One region of the Clostridium sp. DL-VIII genome, then DNA from elsewhere that is predicted to be linked to it. Evidence: predicted binding sites of a transcription regulator. Region 1 holds the regulator's gene; the other holds the start of a gene.
The links. Region 1 encodes HrcA, which represses chaperone genes, less so after heat shock. Its sites were predicted from a motif close to TGTTAGCACTCNNNNNNNNNGAGTGCTAACA; they were not measured.

Region 1 (11,797 bases):
GTTGAAGTTCCACAAGAAGCATTTATGGCTGTTTTAAAGGTAGACTAGATTATAGATAGATATAAAAGCTTAATTTACAAGTTACAAGTAAGAAGTAAATCTTATGATTTATTTCTATATACTAGGCATAAGACAATATAGATTCCTAAAATTATTATAAATAAAAGATATTATTTTCAAGGAATTATTTGTATAATAGTAGATAGTAGTATGCAAATAATTATTGGTAGAAAGATGGAGGGGTTATATGTTTTTGAATGAACTTAGTAAGAATGAAGGAATTGTATTTATGCAATTAGTTAAGAATCTTGCGAATATAGATAATACCTTTGCTAAAGAAGAAAAAAATCTTTATTATGATTATTTAAAGGAATTAAATATAGAGGAAAACGAAGTAGCTGATGATGATTTAAACTCAATATGCAGAGTTTTAGAAGATTCTTCTGAAAGAACAAAGAATATAATTTATTTTGAATTGATAGGTCTTGCACTTATTGACGGAGAGTATGATGAAAAAGAAGTTACTTTCTTAGAAGAAGTAGGAGATAAATTAAGCATAAAACGTAATAAAAGAATAGCTTTTGCCAATTACTTCTACAATTTTATTGATGTATATGGTTTTTCAGTTGTTGATGCAGATAGTAAAATAGCTTTATTAAAGGAACAAGCAGAAAAATTATTAGTTTAGTAAGTTAAAATAAAATTACTTAAAATAAATATTGAGCAAAGAAAGGAAATGTACAGCATAAGTTCCTCTCTTTGCTCAATTGTTTTAGTGTACAGATAAATAGGGAATTGGAGGAGATTTTAATTGAAAGATATTTCATTATATATACATATACCATTTTGTAAGCAGAAATGCCTTTATTGTGATTTTCCATCGTATTCAGGAAAAGAAAAATTAATGGATAAATATATTGATGCACTAAATAAGGAAATACTGCAAAAAGCAGAGGCTTATTCTATAAACAGCATATTTATTGGTGGAGGCACGCCATCTCATCTTAATGATTCCAATCTGAAAAGTCTGCTAGATACTTTAAATAAGCTTAATTTGAAGACAGATATAGAATTTACAATAGAATGCAATCCTGGAACAGTAAATAGAAGTAAACTTAGTATTATGAAAGACGGTAAGGTAAATAGAATAAGCTTTGGATTACAATCTGCAAAAGATTCTATTCTAAGGGAAATTGGAAGAATACATAATTATAAAGAATTTAAAAGCAATTATTTATTAGCCAGAGAGATTGGATTTGATAATATTAATGTTGATTTAATGTTTGGCTTACCGAATCAGAGTAGTGAGGATTTTAAAGAGACCTTAGAAGAAATTGTGAAGTTGAATCCAGAGCATATATCGGCATATAGCTTGATAATAGAAGAAGGAACTTATTTCTACGATTTATATGATAAGGATAAGCTGAAACTCCCCGATGAAGAGCAGGAAAGAGAGATGTATTTATCAGCAAAGGAAATTCTAGGTCAATATAGTTACCATCAATATGAGATATCTAATTATGCAAAGAAAGGAAAGGAATGTTTTCATAATAAGGTCTATTGGAAGTGCAATGAATACTTAGGATTAGGTGTGTCTGCTAGCTCTTTCATAAACGAAAATAGAATCAAAAATATAGATGATATTGAAGAATATATAAAAAGAATAAATGAAGCTGAAGATGTTACGCAGGAAGTTCATGTAAACACTATAAAAGATGATATGGAAGAATTCGTATTTATGGGACTTAGAATGATTGAAGGCATAAAAACAAGTGAATTTGCCAAAAGATTTAATAAAGATATATATGAAGTCTATGGAGATGTAATTGAAAAAAATATAAAAAAAGGATTATTAATTTCAAGTTCGGGGAAACTGTATCTGAGCTCGAAAGGAATAGAATTATCCAATTATGTGATGAGCGATTTCATTTTATGATGTGATATTTAAATAAATCTTTTATTATGAAATAGATTGCAAAAAGATTACTGGAGAAAACTAAAGAAAATAGCAGTAATAAAGAGATAAATTTATAAAATCGAAAAAATAATAACTAAATAAAGTTATAATAAAAATAAATAGAATTGACAAAAAACATCATAAATAATATATTAAAAACATAGTCATTAGCACTCGAGCTTAATGAGTGCTAACAAAAAGAGGGTGAGGTTATGAGTATTGATGAAAGAAAGATAAGGATACTTCAAGCTATTATCAATGACTATATTCGCAGCGGAGATCCTGTTGGATCTAGAACTATTGCGAAGAACTATAATTTGGGCATTGGATCTGCAACTATTAGGAATGAAATGGCTGATCTTGAAGACATGGGATACTTAGAACAACCTCATGCTTCTGCAGGAAGAATTCCTTCTAGCAAAGGATACAGATTATATGTTGATCAGCTTATGGAGAGTCAAAGATTGACAGTTGAAGAAGACTTGAAGATTAAACAATATATAATTGATACTGCAATGCTTGAAGTAGATAAAATAGTTAAGCAGACTAGCGCTTTATTATCTGAGCTTACTAAGTTAACTTGTATAATAGAAGCTCCATCGGTTAAGAAGAGTTTTATTAAATCTATTCAGCTTATTAAGGTTGATGAACACAATTTAGTATCAGTTTTTTTAACAGACACAGGGCTTATTAAAAATCATATAATGAAGCTCAATAGCAAGGTTCCAGAAGTAGAAACTTTAAATCAAATAAACAAAGTTATCAATAATAGATTGGTGAATCTTTCTATACAGGAAATTAATCTAGAAGTAATTAATAATCTGAAGAAAGATTTAGGACAATATGAAGAAATATTTAATGCAATTTTACCACTATTATATGAAACATTAAATTCAGCAGATACTACAGAAGTGTTTATGGAAGGAACAACCAATATATTCAATTATCCAGAGTACAATGATATTGATAAGGCAAAAGAGATGCTGTCGCTTCTTAATGATAAAGAAGCTTTAATAGATTTATTTGATCCACAGGATAATATAACAGTCAGCATAGGCGATGAAAATTATAAGCTGCAGGCTAAGGATTGCAGTATAATATCAGCCGAATATTCTTTCAGAGATAGGCCTATTGGAAAAATTGGATTAATTGGGCCTAGAAGAATCAATTATTCAAAAGTAATAGCAATCATGTCTGAAGTTATAAAGGAGCTTAATAATATATTAAGCAATGATAAAATATAAGTCCTAGATTAAAGAGAAGAGGTGTTACTTAGATATATGGCAGAAAATAATGTTAAAGATGAAGAACTAAAGAATGAAGAAATTAAAGAGGAAGAAGTAACTGAAGCTACAGCTAATGATGCAGTAGAAAATCAGGAAACTAGCGAGGCTGTAGATGAAACTTGCAAAGATGCAGGAAATAATTTAGAAGAGGAAAATAAAAAATTGCAGGAAGAATTAGATAATACAAAAGACAGATTATTAAGATTAACAGCTGAATATGACAATTATAGAAAGAGAACTTCTAAAGAAAAAGAAGGAATATATAGTGATGCATATGTTGATGTATTAAAAGAAATTATTCCTGTTCTTGATAATTTAGAAAGAGCTATTGCAGCAGATGGAAGTATAGAAGATTTAAAAAAAGGAATTGAAATGACTATTAAAGGCTGCAAGGATGCATTTGCAAAACTTGGAGTTGAAGAAATAGATGCTTCAGGAGAATTTGATCCTAACCTTCATAATGCAGTAATGCATGTAGAAGATGAGAACTTAGGCAAAAATGTTGTAGCTGAAGTTTTCCAAAAGGGATATAAAAAAGATGACAAAATAATAAGACATACAATGGTTAAAGTAGCTAACTAAAAAAGTAAAATTACTTATTAAAATATTTAATTGAAAAATTCAAATTAAAATAAACTAATAGAGTTTTAGGAGGAATAATATCATGGGAAAAATTATAGGAATTGATTTAGGAACTACAAATTCATGTGTAGCCGTTATGGAAGGTGGAGAACCAACTGTTATAGCAAATTCAGAAGGAGCTAGAACTACTCCTTCAGTAGTATCATTCCAAGCAAATGGAGAAAGATTAGTTGGTCAAGTTGCAAAAAGACAAGCGATTACAAATCCAGATAAGACAGTTATCTCAATAAAGAGACACATGGGAACAAGTTACAAAGTTGATATAGATGGAAAACAATATTCACCACAAGAAATTTCTGCTATGGTACTTCAAAAGATCAAAGCTGATGCTGAAAGCTATTTAGGTGAAACTGTAACACAAGCAGTTATAACTGTACCAGCTTACTTTAACGATAGCCAAAGACAAGCAACTAAAGATGCAGGAAAAATTGCTGGTCTTGAAGTATTAAGAATAATCAACGAACCAACAGCAGCATCACTTGCTTATGGTTTAGATAAAATGGATTCAGCACACAAGATTTTAGTTTATGATTTAGGTGGTGGTACTTTCGATGTATCTATCTTAGATCTTGGAGATGGAGTATTTGAAGTATTATCAACTAACGGAGATACTAAACTTGGTGGAGATGACTTTGATGAAAAAGTAATGCACTATATTGCTGATGATTTCAAAGCTTCAAATGGAATTGATTTAATGCAAGATAAGATGGCAGTTCAAAGATTAAAAGAAGCTGCTGAAAAAGCAAAGATCGAATTATCTTCATCAATGCAAACAAACATTAATTTACCATTTATCACAGCAGATGCAACAGGTCCAAAACACATAGACTTAACATTAACTAGAGCAAAATTCAATGAAATAACTCATGACTTAGTTGAAAGAAGTATTGAGCCAATGAAAAAAGCATTAGCTGATGCAAAACTTTCATTAAGTGATATTGATAAGATAATTTTAGTAGGTGGATCAACAAGAATTCCAGCAGTAGTAGAAGCTGTTAAGAACTTTACAGGAAAAGAACCATCTAAAGGAGTTAACCCAGATGAATGTGTTGCAGTTGGTGCAGCTATTCAAGCAGGTGTACTTACTGGAGAAGTTAAGGATGTAGTATTACTTGATGTTACACCATTAACACTTGGAATTGAAACAGCAGGTGGAATAGCTACTCCATTAATTGAAAGAAATACAACTATTCCAACAAAGAAGAGTCAAGTATTCTCAACTGCTGCTGATAATCAAACATCAGTTGAAATCAACGTAGTACAAGGTGAAAGACAAATGGCTATGGATAATAAGTCACTTGGAAGATTCACATTATCAGGAATAGCTCCAGCTCCAAGAGGAATTCCTCAAATCGAAGTTACATTTGATATAGATGCTAATGGTATTGTTAAAGTATCAGCTTTAGATAAAGGAACTGGAAAAGAAGCTAACATCACAATTACAGCTTCAACTAACTTAAGTGATGATGAAGTAGATAAGGCTGTAAAAGAAGCTGAAAAGTTTGCAGAAGAAGATAAAAAGAGAAAAGAAAAGATTGAAGCTGTAAACAACGCAGATCAAACAATTTATCAAATAGAAAAGACATTAAATGAAGTAGGAGATAAAGCTACAGAAGATGAAAAAGCTACTGTAAAAGCTAAGATTGAAGATCTTAAGAAAGTTAAAGATGGCGATGATGTAGAAGCAATTAAAGCAGCAATTGAAGCTGTAAATCAATCATTCTATCCAATAGCTACAAAGATGTATCAACAAGCTGGAGCAGAAGCAGGTGCTGACCAAGATGCAGCAGGTGGAGCACAAAGTGCACCACATGATGATAATGTAGTAGATGCTGATTTCAAGGTTGATGAAGATAAATAATATAGTTTAGTTGTAATAAAACTTAATTATTAATATAAGTGAGAATCAAAATCTTGTATTTTGCAATTCGAACTTACCCAGCGAACGCATGTGAGTCGGGTTTCATTAGAGATAGGGGAAGGCAATTTCGTCTTCCCTTTTCTAAAGTATGCAGAGAAAATAATAAAAGTTGCACATTTTACTATTGTAAATTGTATATTTATAATTGGAGAAGTTATTATTTATACATTTATGATCTGGATTGTGTGGAGTTTAAATTTAAATTATGCATTGTACATTGCATGCAGTTCGCTGTAAATCGTGAATTGCGAACTGTACACTGATAAAGTACTAGGTGGTGAATATAAACAAATGGCAAATAAAGACTATTATGAGGTGCTTGGGCTTGAAAAAGGTGCAAGTGATGATGAAATAAAAAGAGCCTTTAGAAAATTAGCAGTAAAATATCATCCAGATAGAAATCAAGGGAATGCTGAAGCTGAAGAAAAGTTTAAAGAGATAAATGAAGCTTATCAAATTCTTTCGGATCCAGAAAAGAAGGCTAAATATGATCAATTTGGATCTGCCGCTTTTGATGGAAGTGGAGGCTTTGGAGGCGGTGGCTTCGGAGGTTTCGATGGCTTTGATATGGGAGGTTTTGGAGATATTTTTGAATCGTTCTTTGGTGGAGGGGGATCAGGTTCTAGAAGAAGAAATGGTCCTGTAAGAGGTAATGATCTTGAATATACAATAACCTTAACATTTGAAGAAGCTGTTTTTGGAGTAGAAAAAGAAATTTCAATAACTAGAAATGAAAATTGTGAACACTGTAATGGAAGCGGTGCTGAGCCTGGAACTAGTGCAAAGACTTGCCCAACTTGTGGAGGTTCAGGTCAAGTAAGAGTTCAAAGACAAACTCCTCTTGGAAGCTTTGTTTCAACTTCTACTTGTGATACTTGTAGAGGAACAGGTAAAATAATAGAAAAACCATGTTCAAGTTGTAGAGGAAATGGTAATGTTAGAAAGACAAGAAAGATAAAAGTTAACATACCAGCAGGAGTAGATACAGGTAATGTTATGCCACTACGTGGTCAAGGTGAACATGGATTAAGAGGTGGAAACCCTGGAGATTTATATGTTAGAATTAATGTAACTCCATCGAAGGTATTCACAAGAAAAGGAAATGATATATATATTGATGCTCATGTTTCTATGGCTAAGGCTACTTTAGGTACAGAAATAACTGTAGCTACAGTAGATGGAAATGTTAAATATTCTGTTCCGGCAGGTACTCAATCTGGAACTATGTTTAGATTAAAAGGTAAGGGAATACAAAGAGTTAATTCAGGTGGCAAAGGAGATCAATATGTAAAAGTCATAGTTGATATTCCTAAGACATTAAATAAAGAACAGAGAGAGGCATTGTACAGCTTTATGAAAGCATCAGGTGAAGAAGTTGATGAAGCTGTGGCTCCAAAGAAAAAATTATTCGGGAAAAATAGATAATATAAGCAAATTTTTTTAAGAAACTGTTTAAGTAGCAGCTGTGCTGAAATTTGAACAGTTTCTTTTTTTATATATAATAAGTCAGAAAAATTAGTGATATAGATTTAAAAATGCTACAATTACAGAATATGCTATAATTGATTTGTATATGGAAATATTGCGAATTTATGAACGGAAAATAATATTATACCAGTATATTGGGTAGACAAAAATAATATTGCATCTGTTGAATTAGCAAAAAAAGTAGGTTTTAAGATTATGTATAGTAGGAACTGATTAGAATTATAAAAGTGAGGAGAGTTACAGTGGAACTGTGGGATATTTATGATAAGAATAGAAACTTAACTGGTAGAAAAATTAAGCGGGGCAGTGAATTTGGAAAAGATGATTTTCATCTTGTAGTTCATGTGTGTATTTTTAATTCAAGAAATGAGATGATTATTCAACAACGTCAGCCATGGAAAGAAGGATGGCCTAATATGTGGGATATAACTGTTGGAGGGAGCGCTTGGGCTGGTGAAACAAGCGTACAAGCTGCCGAAAGAGAAACGCTAGAAGAAATAGGATATAAAATTGATCTATCAAGTGAACGACCATTTTTTACTATAAATTTTGAAGCTGGTTTTGATGATTATTATTTTATTGAGCGAGAAATAAATATTAAAGAGCTAAAATTACAATATGAAGAAGTACAATCAGTGAAATGGGCAAGCAAAGATGAAATTTTACAATTAGTCAAAGAAGGAAAGTTTATAGATTATTGGTTTACTGGACTTTTATTCGATATGAGAAAACATAGAGGAGGGCACCGCATAGTATAAATTTCATTTATGGTACTGTGCTTAATATAGTAAAAAAATATTTTTCAATTATAGGGATATAGAAACTAAATATGTGCTATGCATAATGGTTTGATATAAATATTTTGAGGATTAGATATACTAAATTATCAATAGATACTAGTTCTGAATAAGATTATGCACGAAGGAAGTCAAAGTGTTGAAAAAGATATAATTGCTAATAATGGTTTTACTGCAAGGAAACCTATAAAGGTGTTTGTATTAATAATATTATTTTAAGTATAGTTATTTTAATGATTAACGATATGAGTATGAGAGAAAGGGGTTAGATATGATTGAAGTAAAAAAGGTAGAATCCATAGAATTAATAGAAGAGCAAAGAGAAGTGTATATGAGGTCGCTGCCTTCTGCTCAAGAAGAATATCTTGAGCAGATAGTTAATAGATGTGACTATTATAAAATTGAACTAAAATCAAAAACACAGGGATATTTTTGTGTGGATAAAGATAAAGTGCTGTATGAGTTTTATTTGAATGATGAAGTGGTAACATTTGCGCAAGATATATTTAAAACTTTGCTAGAGGAAGAATATTTTATAGCAGCAGAATGTAAATCATTTGATTATTTGTTGATGTCCCTATGCTTAGATTTTAATAAAAAGGCTGTTTGCTCAGGATATTTGTTTAGAAATTTTGTTAATGTAAAAAATTCGTTAGATGGATTTAAGAGTAAATGTTTTAGGTTAGCAAATTTAAAAGATGGCGAAAAAATTTCTGAGATAAGCGAAGACTTTTTTGAAAATTTAGAAGAACAAATTTTAAAAGAAGAGATATTCGTATTGTATTCTGATGAAACTTTACTTGCAGCAGGTGTTGCTCAGAAAGTTTTCAGAAGCATGGATTATTATGATATAGGTATGATAGTAAAAAAGGAGTATAGAAACAGGGGGATTGGAACATATATTATAACAAAATTAAGAGAAAATTGCTGTGCACATAATGTGGTACCTATTTGCGGCTGCTGGTATTATAATCATGCTTCAAAAAGAACTCTTGAAAAAGCTGGATTTATTTCAAAACATAGAATCATAACATTTAATTTTAAATGAGTAATAAAAATACTATATATAAATTTAATGCACTAGACATTATTAAATTTAATGTTTAGTGCATTTGGTTTTAGGCCAATATAATTATAAGATATTAATGAATTGGTTAATATGGTATTTTCCAGTGTAAAATTAGATTATTCTTCTGATTTAATCTGATAAGGTCTCATCATGTCATTATCTTCGTGGTCTAAGATGTGGCAGTGCCATACATAACCAGGACCAGCGGAAGGATCAAATGGAAATAAATTTTCACCAGGATGTGAATTAGCATTTTGAGGAGCAAAGCGAATTCGCATTTTTGTTATTTCTCCAGGATATGCTTTTACAGTATCCTTCCAGCCAGCTTCGTTATCTTCTGGAGGGATAGGATTACCTATTATATATGGTGTTGTATAAAGTGTTTTCGGTTTAACCATCCATGGTGGATTTCCTAAATCAGAATTTAATTTAAGCCAGTCCTGGGTATATTTATCTACCTCGAACTTTTGCCTGCAGGATAGTTTGAATTCTACAAGATGCAAGTGGATAGGATGTGCATCAGCGGTTAGATTAACTATATACCATTCCTCTGTTGAACCTACAACTGGCAATTCGGAAATTGGAGCTGACCAACGTTGTCCATTTAATGTTACTATTAATGGACCATTAGCTCCAGCAGTTTCATAAAGTGTAAATATTCTTATTTTTGATGGAGCAGGCAAATGTGGTATAGGAGTATCTCTTAGTGTTTTTGGAAGAGGAGTAGGCATCATCATGTCAGTATTATGATTGATGGTAAATTGCATTATTTGTCCTACAGTATCAGGATTAGGTTTATCACCTGTAGGATAAGGTGCATTTGCATCATTACAGAGAATTATTTTAGTACAGCTAGGAATCTCAGAAAAGTCTACAAGTATATCCGCACGTTCTGCAGGAGCAAGAAGAATAGAAGTTAGTGGTACTGGTTTGTTAAGATAACCGCCATCTGTTCCTATTTGCCAAAATTGCATTCCATTTGAAAATTTAAGATTATAGAATCGTGCATTTGAACCATTTAAGATTCTAAAACGATATCTGGTCATGTCAACATCTAGATTAGGCCATACTGTTCCATTTACCATAATGGTGTCTCCAAAAAACTCAGGCTGCCAATAAGGATGGATTTCTGGATTGTCACCTTGAGTAGGAAAATTTAAGCTGCCATCAGCATTAAAGGAACGGTCTTGAATAACTATTGGTATTTCATATTTTGAGTTTGTAATTAATGGACCTGGGTAATCAAAAGGATTAGCAGGATCTTTAATAATATAAAAACCGGCAAGTCCCATTACTACATTAAGACGAGTCACGCCTAGTGCATGGTCATGATACCATAATGTAGTTGGCTCTTGAGTATTTGGGTAGTGAAAAGTGTCAGTGATATATTTTGGGCCAGTTAGACCATTTGCAGTCCACCATGCTTCAGGGTGACCGTCAAATGTTGATTGCTGTTCACCTCCATGAAGATGTGTTACTAATGGGACATCTTTTTGAGCACAGTAAACTCCAGGTGGAAAATCAGGCCATTTCCCATCAGGAGGCATCATTGAGGTGTCATTAGGATTTGCCCAATGAAGACTTGGATCAACTGCTAATGAATAAGCGTCTGTAATTTCATTTATCCATTTAACATTTACAGGAATGCCTCGTATGGCTTCAAAAGTTGCTCCAGGAGAACTCCTAAATTGAATTTTTTCTCCAGTGAATTTATCTCTAATTATACCGCTATATCCCCATACAGTAGTTTGGGCAAATTCAGAAGGGAGAATTTGCTGTTTAAATTGACACATACTGATTTTATAATTATCGCTTAGAGCACCACTCACAGAATCAGTTACTCTATTAGGCAAGAATACTGGAGGAATAATTAGTTCCTGCGTGTATTTTGGTATTATCTCAGGATCGAGTGTTTCTTTTGTCATAAGTATCTCTCCTTGTTTTTGAATTTATATAAATTTTAATAACTAACTGCTAATATCATACGGGGTAAACCTACTGTATAAAATAACAAAGCTTTTTTAGTTTACCCTTGTCCAAATTTAATGCATCTAAATGTGACTTAATTTGTTGAATTAACTGAGAAAAAACTTCAAATACAGTATTATGAATTACAGCTTGGCGTAAGTTTTTCCAAAGGTGCTCAATTGCATTTAACTCAGAACAATATGGTGGAAGGTATAAAAAAGAAATATTTTCTATACCTTCTAAGAAATCATCTATACCTTTAAAATGATGATATCTAGCATTGTCCGCGATGAATATAACCTTTTTATTTTGATAATTTTCAGAGACCGTATTTTAAAAAAGACTTAAAATTATCTGAATTTCCTTTATCAGAAATCTTATAGATAAGATCACCGGTCTCAGGGTTAGTAGCACCAAATATAACAGCTCTTTTTCTTGTGCCACCTGGTAAAGTTTTAACTATAGGCTGAACTCCGACTTTAGTCCAAACGGCAGTCGCAGACGGCTCTGATGTTATAATAGCTTCATCTTCATAGAGAATCACAGTATTTTCGTCTTTTGATATTATCAAATTCGATAGTTTTTCTCTAAAATTAGTTAAAGTTTCTTTATCAATTTTATTACTTAATCTTTTAGCTCTAGTTTTTGAGTAGTTAAGTCTAGAAAATA
Region 2 (11,797 bases), 800 kb from region 1:
AAGTATGTTAGAGCTGGATGGCTTGGAAGAAAATCAGGAAAAGGATTCTATGATTATTCTAAATAATATATAGTCTTAAAAATTCTCAAAAGAAGATATTCTTTTGAGAATTTTTTTAATTTGTTTTTTACAGGTAAAGGATTTTGAGGATTTATATAGAAATATATAAATAATGGGAAAATTGTGAATATTTCCGTTAGTATATATTTTAGGGAGGGTTATTGAAACTATGATGAGATTTACATTACCAAGAGACATTTATTATGGAAAAGGATGCTTAGAACAATTGAAAACTCTTAAAGGCCAGAGAGCAGTATTAGCACTTGGTGGAGGTTCCATGAAAAAGTTTGGTTTTGTTGACAAGGCTTTAGAGTATTTAAAGGAAGCTGGAATAGAAGTCAAATTAATCGAAGGAATAGAACCTGATCCATCAGTTGAAACAGTGCTTAAAGGCGCTGAAGTAATGAGAGATTTTAAACCTGACTGGATAATTGCTATGGGTGGAGGATCGCCTATAGATGCAGCAAAGGCGATGTGGGTATTCTATGAACATCCAGAAAAGACTTTTGATGATATAAAAGATCCCTTTACAATACCAGAGTTAAGAAGTAAGGCTAAATTTTTAGCAATACCATCAACAAGTGGTACTGCCACAGAAGTGACAGCATTTTCTGTAATCACAGATTATAAGACTGAAATAAAATATCCTTTAGCTGATTTTAATATAACTCCAGATGTAGCAATAGTAGATTCAGAGTTAGCAGAAACAATGCCAGCTAAATTAACAGCGCATACAGGAATGGATGCTTTAACTCACGCAATTGAAGCGTATGTAGCCACATTACATTCACCATTTACTGATCCATTAGCTCTACAAGCTATTGAAATGATTAATGAATACTTGCTAAAATCTTATGACGGAGACAAGGATGCTAGAGAGCAAATGCACTATGCTCAATGTTTGGCGGGTATGGCATTTTCTAATGCATTACTAGGAATAACTCATAGTATGGCTCATAAGACAGGAGCTGTATTCCATATACCTCATGGATGCGCAAATGCTATATATCTACCATATGTAATTGACTTTAACAAAAAAGCTGCCTTAGATAGATATGCGAAGATAGCTAAAAGATTAGGGTTAAGTGGTACAAGCGATGATGAGTTGGTAGACTCATTGACAAGTTTAATAAAGGAATTAAATAAGAAAATGGCAATTCCAAGCACATTAAAAGAATATGGAATTGATGAAGAGGAATTTAAAGCAAAAGTTGATTTGATTTCAGAAAGAGCAATTGGAGATGCTTGCACAGGTTCAAATCCAAGACAAATAAATAAGGATGAGATGAAGAAAATATTTGAGTGTGTATATTATGGAAACAAAGTCGAATTCTAATAAATAATGTAATAATGACTGAGACAGATTAATTGATAAGATTAACTCTGACCCAGTCAATTTTTTTAGTTTATTTTTGATAAATTAGAAGGCGGAGATTCAGATTGAGTGATATAATATATTAAAGAATAATTATTTTCGATAGGAGAGATGAGAATGTTAAAGGAAACAGCCATGAAATATTGGACAGAGGAATATGACTTAAATTGTGCAGAGTGTATTATGTATGCAGCTAACGAAGAATATAATTTAAATTTGTCAGAAGAAACACTAAAAGTTATGGCGGGTTTTGGAGGTGGAATGGCAACAGGAGACGTTTGTGGAGTTATAACTGGTTCCATTGGTGTAATAGGAGCAATGTTTACAGAGGTAAGTGGGCATAAGAGTCCAATTGTTAGAGAGATGACGAAAGAATTTATAAATAATTTTGGAGAAAAATTAGGACATACTAAATGTATAGATTTGAAAAAAGAATATAAAGATGTTAAAAAGTGCACACTAATGATCGAGACAGGTGCTGAAATTTTAGAAAAGATAATTCTTAAGGAAAAACATAAGTAAATAACTAGAACAGAATATCAAATTTAATATTCGCTTTAAATTTAAAAGGAGTAGTAATACAATGGATTATAAAAATATAAAATTTTCTAAAGATCATGTGATAATAGAAGGCGTTAAGAATTTTAAACTTAAACATATATTTGAATGTGGACAAATTTTTAGATTTGAAGAGATAGAAGAGAATGATTTTATAGTCATTGCTTTTGGAAAATTAATTGAAGTAAAAGAAGAAGGAAATAATGTAATAATTTATAATACAAATGAAGAAGAATTTAATAGAATTTGGTTAAGTTACTTCGATCTAAATAGAGATTACTCAGATATAAAGGAAGAGCTTTCAAAAGATGTTTTGCTTAAGCAGAGTATAGAATTTGGATATGGGGTAAGAGTATTGAATCAAGATCCATTTGAGATGCTTCTTAGCTTTATTATTTCAGCTAGAAATAATATACCATCAATAAAAAAGACAGTAAATAAAATATCAGCTAAGTGGGGAAAAGAAATTAATTATAAAAATAAGGTCTATTATGCTTTTCCGAGCATATATGAAGTAAAAGATGCAACGTTAGAAGAAATACAAGAGACGGGAGCTTCTTTTAGGAGCAAGTATTTAATAGATACAATTAAAAACGTATATAATTCAGTGAAAGATGAAAACTTAAAATTGAACGAAGAAAATTCATATATTAAATATAATTTAGATTATATTAAAAGATTAAGTGATGATGAATGCCATGATGCACTTCAAGAATTTAAAGGAGTCGGTTCCAAAGTGGCAGATTGCATAATGCTATTTTCTATGGAAAAGACTTCAGCATTTCCAGTGGATGTATGGGTTAAGCGTGCAATGATTCATTTCTATGGTGCAGAAGATTCATCATTAAATAAAATAAGAATTTTTGGAAGAAATAAATTTGGAAAATTATCTGGTTTTGCGCAACAATATTTATTCTACTATGCGAGAGAGAACAAAATAAGTATTGATGATTAAGTTGTTAAATATAATACTTTGAGTTAAGGCACTTGAAAATAAATAGCAATTTTGGACTTGTTATTTATTTTCAAGTGCCTAAAATTATATGAAAATTGGTATAAGCAAAAGTCATGCTTATATTTTGAAAACTATATGAATATATCACAAATAGCAAAAGCTTTGTGAATATATTGACGAAGTTTAAGGCGATATATAATGGTAAATCGGCCTAATTTTTTGAGAAATGTCCGAATATACAGAAAATTACTTTAGAGTAAATAATTCAGAATATTTAAATTATATAAAAATTGTTATAGTTTTAACAAGAGTATGGTATAATTATCTCATGCTATAATATGAAAGTAAAAAAATAATCATAGGAGAGTGTATATTAATGTTTCAATTTGAAAATCGACTTTTAAAGTTAAAGCATGAGGTTTTAACTAGAGTAGCAGTATTAGCTAAGGAAAATAAAATAAGCAAGGAAGAGTTAGAAAAAGTCCCTTATGATATGATTCAAGGAGATATTCCAAATTATAGAGATACAATTGAGCAAGAAAGAGATGTAGTCTTAGAAAGAGCAAAACTTGCAGCAGGTTATAAGCCAAATGGTAAAAATGGACAAGAGTTAATTAATGTAGAAGATGAAAAACAAATTTTATATGTAATAGAAGAAGCATGTGATAGATGTCCAACAAAGAAATTTCAAGTTACTGATGCATGCAGAAATTGTGTTGCCCATAAATGTCAAAGTGCATGTAATTTTGGAGCAATTACATATGTTGATGGCAAAGCGTATATTGATCCAGATAAATGTAAGGAATGTGGAATGTGTAAGAAGGCATGCCCATACGATGCTGTTGCAGAAGATATGAGACCATGTAAAAAGTCATGTCCTACAGGTGCATTAAGCTATAATGCTGAAGATTTAAGAGCTGAAATTACTGAAAGTAAATGCGTAAATTGTGGTGCATGTATGTCAGCATGTCCATTTGGAGCTATAGAAGATAAGAGTTCAATAGTTAAGATAGTTTATGATTTGATGAGCAAAGGTAATATATATGCTATGGTTGCACCAGCAATAACTGGAGAATTTGGGCCAAAGATAACTTTTGGACAAGTTAAAAATGCAATCAAGGCAGTAGGATTTAAGGATATGATAGAAGTAGCATGTGGAGCAGATGCTGTTACTGTGCACGAAAGTAATGAGTTCGTGGAAAGAATGGAAAGAGGAGACAGCTACATGACAAATTCATGTTGTCCAGGTTTCCTTAGCTATATTGAAAAAATGATGCCAGATCAAGCAGAAAGAATTTCAGGAACTGTTTCACCTATGGTTGCTACAGGAAGATATATAAAATCTAAGGATAAGGATGCAAAGGTTGTATTTGTAGGGCCTTGTACTGCTAAAAAAGGTGAGGCGTTGATAGAATCAATAAAGGATTCTGTTGATTATGTATTGACTTTTGAAGAATTAGTGGCTTTATTTGATGCATTCGAAGTAGACCCAGCAAACTGTGAAGATATAGTAGTTGATGAAGCATCTATTTTTGGAAGAAATTTCGCTGTAGGTGGAGGATTAACTGCGGCTATAGAGAACTATGTTCAAGAAAAAGGTGTTAATATCGAATTTAAACCAGTCAAGGTTTCAGGTGGAGCTGAAATTAAGAAAACTATGACTATGGCTAAAGTAGGAAAATTACCTGGAAACTTTATTGAAGGAATGATGTGTGAAGGTGGTTGCATAAATGGAGCAGCTAAAATTGTATCAGTAATGAAAGCAAAAGCACCTTTCGCAAAGATAAATCAACAAACAACAATTAAGAGTGTGTTATCTAATAAAGCGTTAGAAGAATTCCATGATATAAATTTAGAAAGATAATACAATTTATAAGAAGTTTATATGGGAAGACTATAATATATATGTTGCAATAATAAAATTACACTTAGTATGTTTATAAGCTGTGTAAATATCTAAATGTTAAATGTAGAAAATCAATTGCAACATATATATATTAAAGCTTATAGATATGATAATATAATCTAAAACTTAGTTTTGAATATTTATAGTAATAAATAATTAAAATTGAAGGTGTCTAAAAATAATTAAAGATTATTTTTAGACACCTTCCTTTTATATGGAAGAACTGTGTTTTATGCTTGATTGGATGATTGTTTTTTTGATTTAACAGTTTGTTAAAGTTTTAGGGCTGATGTATTGATATGGCAGGTATAATGGCTAATTAGGAGATGAGAATTTAAAAAATAACTATAGAATAAATAAAATGGAGAAAAATTAAGTAATTAAGACATATTTTAAGATAAAGAGTTATATTCGCTGAAAAGTGGGATATAATATTAGAAGTAATGTTTGAATTATATGGGTATAAAGGATATTATAATTATGTTAGCACTCGACGATGATGAGTGCTAACAGAAAAAAGTAAAGATATTTTATATTTTTAAGGAGGGTTTTTCATGAATATTAAACCACTTGGTGAAAGAGTAGTAATAAAAAAATTAGAGGCGGAAGAAAAGACTAAAAGTGGAATAGTCTTAACTGGCACTGCAAAGGAAAGACCACAAGAAGCAGAAGTGGTTGCAGTAGGTCCTGGAGCTATTGTAGATGGAAATAGAGTAGCGATGGAAGTAAAAGTTGGAGATAAAGTTTTATATTCAAAATACGCTGGTACAGAAGTTAAAGTAGATGGAGACGAATATACTATATTAAAGCAAGATGATATATTAGCAATAGTTGAGTAATTAATTTTTTATTACAAGGCAATTTGAAAGTAAGAAATAAAAAGATATAAATAGCATATAAAAAGGAGAGTGTTATAAGAAATGGCTAAGATGTTAAAATTCGGAGAAGATGCAAGAAGATCTATGCAAATTGGTGTAGATAAGTTAGCAGATACAGTTAAAGTGACTTTAGGACCTAAAGGAAGAAATGTTGTATTAGATAAAAAATTTGGTGCACCATTAATAACCAATGATGGTGTTTCAATTGCAAGAGAAATAGAATTAGAAGATCCATATGAAAACATGGGAGCACAATTAGTTAAAGAAGTTGCAACAAAGACAAATGATGTAGCTGGAGATGGAACTACTACTGCAACTTTATTAGCACAAGCAATTATAAGAGAAGGTTTAAAAAATGTTACAGCAGGAGCTAATCCTATTTTAATAAGAACTGGTATTAAGATGGCTGTAGATAAAGCTGTTGAAGAAATTAAAAAAATCTCTAAGCAAATAGATGGAAAAGAGGATATAGCTAGAGTTGCTGCGATATCAGCTGCTGATGAAGAAGTAGGTAAATTAATTGCAGACGCTATGGAAAAGGTAGGAAATGAAGGCGTTATTACAATAGAAGAATCTAAATCAATGGGAACTGAGTTAGATGTAGTTGAAGGTATGCAATTTGATAGAGGATATGTATCTCCTTACATGGCTACAGATAATGAAAAAATGGAAGCCAATTTAGAAAATCCATATATATTAATAACTGACAAAAAGATTTCAAGCATTCAAGAAATTTTACCAATACTTGAACAAATAGTTCAATCAGGTAAAAAACTATTAATCATTGCTGAAGATATAGAAGGAGAAGCAATGGCAACATTAGTAGTTAATAAGTTAAGAGGAACATTTACTTGTGTAGCTGTTAAGGCACCAGGTTTTGGAGATAGAAGAAAAGAAATGTTACAAGATATTGCCATATTAACTGGAGGAACTGTTATCTCAGAAGAATTAGGAAGAGATTTAAAAGAAACTACAGTTGATATGTTAGGTACAGCTGATAGCGTTAAGGTATCTAAAGAAAATACTGTAATAGTTAACGGTAAAGGTGAATCTGTAGCTATAAAAGAAAGAATAGGTCAAATTAAGGCTCAAATCGAAGAAACAACTTCAGAATTTGATAAAGAAAAGTTACAAGAAAGATTAGCTAAATTAGCTGGTGGAGTTGCGGTAATCAAGGTTGGTGCAGCAACAGAAACTGAATTAAAAGAAAAGAAACTTAGAATTGAAGATGCATTAAATGCAACTAAAGCAGCTGTTGAAGAAGGAATAGTAGCTGGTGGTGGAACAGCTTATGTTAATGTAATTAACGAAGTTGCAAAATTAACTTCAGATGTTCCTGATACTCAAGTTGGAATAAACATAATCACTAAGGCATTAGAAGAACCAGTAAGACAAATAGCAGCTAATGCAGGAGTTGAAGGTTCAGTAATAATTGAAAAAGTTAAAAATAGTGAACCAGGTATAGGATATGATGCACTACACGATAAATATATCAACATGATTAAAGGTGGAATAGTTGATCCAACTAAGGTTACTAGATCAGCACTTCAAAATGCAGCTTCAGTAGCTTCAACATTCTTAACAACAGAAGCAGCAGTAGCTGATATTCCAGCAAAAGAACCTGCAATGCCAGGAGCTCCAGGAATGGGAATGGATGGAATGTACTAAAATAAAAATACTATTAATATATCTAGTTAGAATAAGCAATTATTATAATTGCTTATTCTTTTTTTTGCATTAAATTAGAACATGTTAATAATAAGAAGCTGCAATATAACAATTATTAGTTTGAGATAAATATTTCCCTGTAATATAGTAATTGAAAATAAAAGTTAAAATTTTATAAGGGTACTCAAGAGGGTATATCCTATAGTATAGTGAAAAAAATATTCCAATATTTGTATACAAAATAGAAAAAAAAGGAATAATATTAATAAAAAACAATTACAAGGAGTAATATTATGAAAAAAAGAAAGAAATTAATAATTAAGAAAAACAGTTTCAAAGAGTCAGTTAATAAGAAGAAAGAAGGATTTACATTAATCGAATTAATAGCAGTAATAGCTATTATAGGTATTTTAGCAGCTGCATTATTACCTAAAGTAAATGGATATATAAAAGAGGCTAAAAAGGTAAAAGTTGTGGATCAATGCAGGAAAGCTGTAATGGCGGTTGAATCTTATAATTTAGCTAGTAGTACGCCTATAGCTGACGGTTCAAATGTTAGTAGCATAAAGGCATCAACATCAGGGACATATAAGTACTTAGATGGTGATATGCTAGATAAACTTCCTGGAACGACTACAATTACACAATGTTATGATATAGTGAATGGTGCAGAATTTGAGCTATCAGATAATACAGATGATTTAGATACCTCATCTATTGTTGTTCAAAATACTAATACTAATACATAGTAACTAATAATTTTAAAAATTTAGAGAGTATAAAGATGGAAAAGTAAAACGAGATAAATATAAAAAACAACAAATTTTAACTTAATAATTATTTATAATTTTAATTTTGCAATTTTAATTTCAAATTTGTTGACTTTGACTTATACATACATTATAATAGTTTTAATTCAAAAACATAAAACATTTAAAAACTTATATATACCTTGAATATGGCAAGGAGTATCTACCGGAAGCCGTAAATTTCCGACTATAAGTGATATTGGTATAGGCTAAGTATAGACTTTTATTAGCATATTAACGTCACTTCTGAGGTTAATATGCTTTTTTTATACCATAAAATATGCAAGATATAATTCAAGTTTAACTTAAAATGAAATAAAAATTGCAAAAATCAAGGGGGATTTAAAATGGCTAAAATTATTAAGACTGCATATACTTTTGACGATGTATTACTAGTACCAAACAAATCAGAAATATTACCAAAAGAGGTAAGTACTAAGACAAGATTAACGAAGACAATTCAGTTGAATATACCTTTAATGAGTGCTGGAATGGATACGGTAACTGAATCAAAGATGGCAATTGCTATGGCAAGAGAAGGCGGAATCGGAATTATACATAAAAACATGACTATTGAAGAACAGGCAAAAGAAGTTGATAGAGTTAAGAGACAAGAAAATGGAGTTATTACAGATCCTATATTTTTATCACAAGATCATTTAATTCAAGATGCGGAGAATTTAATGGCTCAATATAGAATATCAGGAGTACCAATCACAACTAAAGAAGGAAAGCTAATTGGAATAATTACTAATAGAGATATAATCTTTGAGACAGACTATCAAAGAAAGATATCGGAGGTAATGACTAAAGAAAACTTAATAACTGCATCGGAGGATACAACAGTAGAGGAAGCTAAAGAGATATTGAAGAAACATAAAGTTGAAAAGCTGCCTTTAGTAGATAAAGACGGATATTTAAAGGGATTAATAACTATGAAGGATATTGAAAAAGTTAGAAAATTCCCGAATGCAGCAAAAGATAGTAGAGGAAGACTATTATGTGGAGCAGCAGTTGGAATTACTGGAAATATGATGCAAAGAGTTGAGGCATTAGTTAAAGCTCAAGTTGATGTTGTTACTCTTGATACAGCTCACGGACATTCAAAAGGCGTTTTAGATGCAGTAGTAGAAATTAAGAAAGCATATCCAGAACTTCAGGTTATTGTAGGAAATATTGCTACAGCAGCAGCTACAGAGGATCTAATAAAAGCTGGAGCAGATTGCATCAAGGTTGGTATTGGACCAGGATCAATTTGTACAACTAGAATAGTTGCTGGAGTTGGAGTGCCTCAATTAACAGCAGTTATGGATTGTGCAGAAATAGGTAGAAAATATGGAATACCTGTAATTGCAGATGGTGGACTTAAATATTCTGGAGACATAGTTAAAGCGCTAGCAGCAGGAGCTTCAGTTGCAATGCTTGGATCATTATTTGCTGGATGTGAGGAAGCTCCAGGGGAAATGGAAATATATCAAGGAAGAAGCTACAAGGTTTATAGAGGAATGGGATCTTTAGCAGCAATGGAGAGTGGCTCTAAGGATAGATATTTCCAAGAGGGTAACAAAAAGTTAGTTCCAGAAGGAGTTGAAGGAAGAGTAGCTTATAAGGGATCAGTCTCAGATACTATATTCCAATTAATAGGCGGAATTAGATCTGGACTTGGATATTTAGGATCAAAAGATTTTGACACTTTATATGAAACAGCTAATTTTGTAGTTCAAACAGCATCAGGACAAAGAGAAAGCCATCCTCATGATATTAATATCACTAAAGAAGCACCAAATTATAGTGTAGGACAATAATAATTAAATGCACAGTTTACAGCGAACGGCAAAATAAGCATGTGAACTGTGCATTACTTAATTTAGTTAAGTAAATCTATGAAATATTTTTCTTAAAGTTAAGATAATAATTTTTTATGTTGAAAATTGTTTTAATTTATTGATAAAAACTCATATTTAGTTAATAATAGAGATTATAAGAATAGTTTAGGAGGAAAACATGAAAAGAGATTTAGTTTTAGTTGTTGATTTTGGTGGACAATATAATCAATTAATAGCAAGAAGAGTAAGAGAATGCGGTGTATATTGCGAAATTATCCCATATGATTATACTATAGAAAAAATAAAAGCTAAGAATCCTAAAGGTATAATATTTACAGGAGGACCTAATAGTGTTTATGGAGAAGATACTCCAACTGTAGAAAAAGAAGTTTTTGAATTAGGTGTACCGGTACTTGGAATATGTTATGGAGATCAATTAATGGCACATCTACTAGGTGGAAAAGTTGCTACAGCTCCAGTAAGAGAATATGGTAAAACAAATGTGGTTTTAGACAATTCTTCTAAGTTATTTGATGGAATTGAAAAAGAAGGAATTGCTTGGATGAGTCATACTGATTACATATCAGAAGCACCTGAAGGGTTTAAAATAGTTGCACATACAGATGTTTGCCCAGTTGCAGCTATGGAAAATGAAGAAAAGAAACTTTATGGAGTTCAATTCCATGCAGAAGTAGAACATACTCAATTTGGTCAAAAAATGTTAGAAAACTTTATACACAATATTTGTGGTTTAGAAAATAGTTGGACTATGGGATCTTTTGCGGAAGAAAAAATAAAAGAAATAAAGGAATTGGTAGGAGATAGAAAAGTGCTATGTGCTCTATCAGGTGGAGTTGATTCATCAGTTGCAGCGATGTTAGTACATAAAGCTATTGGACATAATTTAACTTGTATTTTCGTTGATCATGGTTTACTTAGAAAAGATGAAGGAGATACTGTTGAAAGAGTATTTAAGAAGGAATTTGATATGAACATTAAGAGGGTTAATGTTGCAGATAGATTTCTTGGAAAACTTGCAGGAGTATCAGATCCAGAAAGAAAGAGAAAAATTATTGGTGAAGAATTTATAAGAGTTTTTGAAGAAGAAGCTAAAAAGGTTGGTCAAATAGATTACCTTGTTCAAGGAACAATTTATCCAGACATAGTTGAAAGTGGAACTAAAACTTCAGCAACAATAAAATCTCATCATAATGTTGGTGGTCTTCCAGAAGATATGGACTTTGAACTTATAGAACCATTAAGAGAACTTTTTAAAGATGAAGTTAGAGCTGTGGGAGAAGAACTAGGAATTCCTCATAAATTAGTATGGAGACAACCATTCCCAGGTCCAGGACTTGCTATAAGAGTGTTAGGTGAAATAACAGAGGAAAAGCTTGAAATAGTGAGAGAGGCTGATGCTATTTTCAGAGAAGAAATTGCAAATGCAAATCTTGATGAAAGCATATGGCAATACTTTGCATGTTTACCTAACATCAGATCAGTTGGAGTTATGGGAGATGAAAGAACATATTCTCATACAGTGGCATTAAGAGCGGTTACTTCAAGTGATGCAATGACTTCAGAATGGGCAAGAATCCCATATGAAATCTTAGATTTAGTAAGCAGAAGAATTGTAAATGAAGTTAAGGGAGTAAACAGAATTGTTTATGACATAACTTCAAAACCACCAGCTACTATAGAGTGGGAATAAGATTGAAAAGTTTAGAATAAAATATATTATAATTAGAAAAAATTCAACAAA

Region 2: a site for HrcA is predicted at 5,336-5,366, ahead of groES (co-chaperone GroES). Genes of this name have one in related genera too.

Annotation. Positions count from the first base shown of each region.
Region 1 is NZ_CM001240.1:1,481,431-1,493,227, forward strand. Features, by position in the region: gene lepA (translation elongation factor 4) at 1-48, shown strand, start outside; gene CDLVIII_RS06675 (hypothetical protein) at 248-688, shown strand; gene hemW (radical SAM family heme chaperone HemW) at 812-1,936, shown strand; gene hrcA (heat-inducible transcriptional repressor HrcA) at 2,170-3,201, shown strand; gene grpE (nucleotide exchange factor GrpE) at 3,238-3,825, shown strand; gene dnaK (molecular chaperone DnaK) at 3,908-5,746, shown strand; gene dnaJ (molecular chaperone DnaJ) at 6,098-7,231, shown strand; gene CDLVIII_RS06705 (NUDIX domain-containing protein) at 7,537-8,052, shown strand; gene CDLVIII_RS06710 (GNAT family N-acetyltransferase) at 8,363-9,139, shown strand; gene CDLVIII_RS06715 (multicopper oxidase) at 9,277-11,085, opposite strand; gene CDLVIII_RS06720 (hypothetical protein) at 11,448-11,699, opposite strand; gene CDLVIII_RS29185 (helix-turn-helix domain containing protein) at 11,753-11,797, opposite strand, start outside.
Region 2 is NZ_CM001240.1:680,295-692,091, forward strand. Features, by position in the region: gene CDLVIII_RS03225 (3-hydroxybutyryl-CoA dehydrogenase) at 1-66, shown strand, start outside; gene CDLVIII_RS03230 (NADPH-dependent butanol dehydrogenase) at 230-1,396, shown strand; gene CDLVIII_RS03235 (C-GCAxxG-C-C family (seleno)protein) at 1,553-1,957, shown strand; gene CDLVIII_RS03240 (DNA glycosylase) at 2,019-2,948, shown strand; gene CDLVIII_RS03245 (4Fe-4S dicluster domain-containing protein) at 3,325-4,812, shown strand; gene groES (co-chaperone GroES) at 5,409-5,693, shown strand; gene groL (chaperonin GroEL) at 5,775-7,400, shown strand; gene CDLVIII_RS03260 (prepilin-type N-terminal cleavage/methylation domain-containing protein) at 7,694-8,149, shown strand; purine riboswitch at 8,322-8,419, shown strand; gene guaB (IMP dehydrogenase) at 8,557-10,014, shown strand; gene guaA (glutamine-hydrolyzing GMP synthase) at 10,214-11,746, shown strand.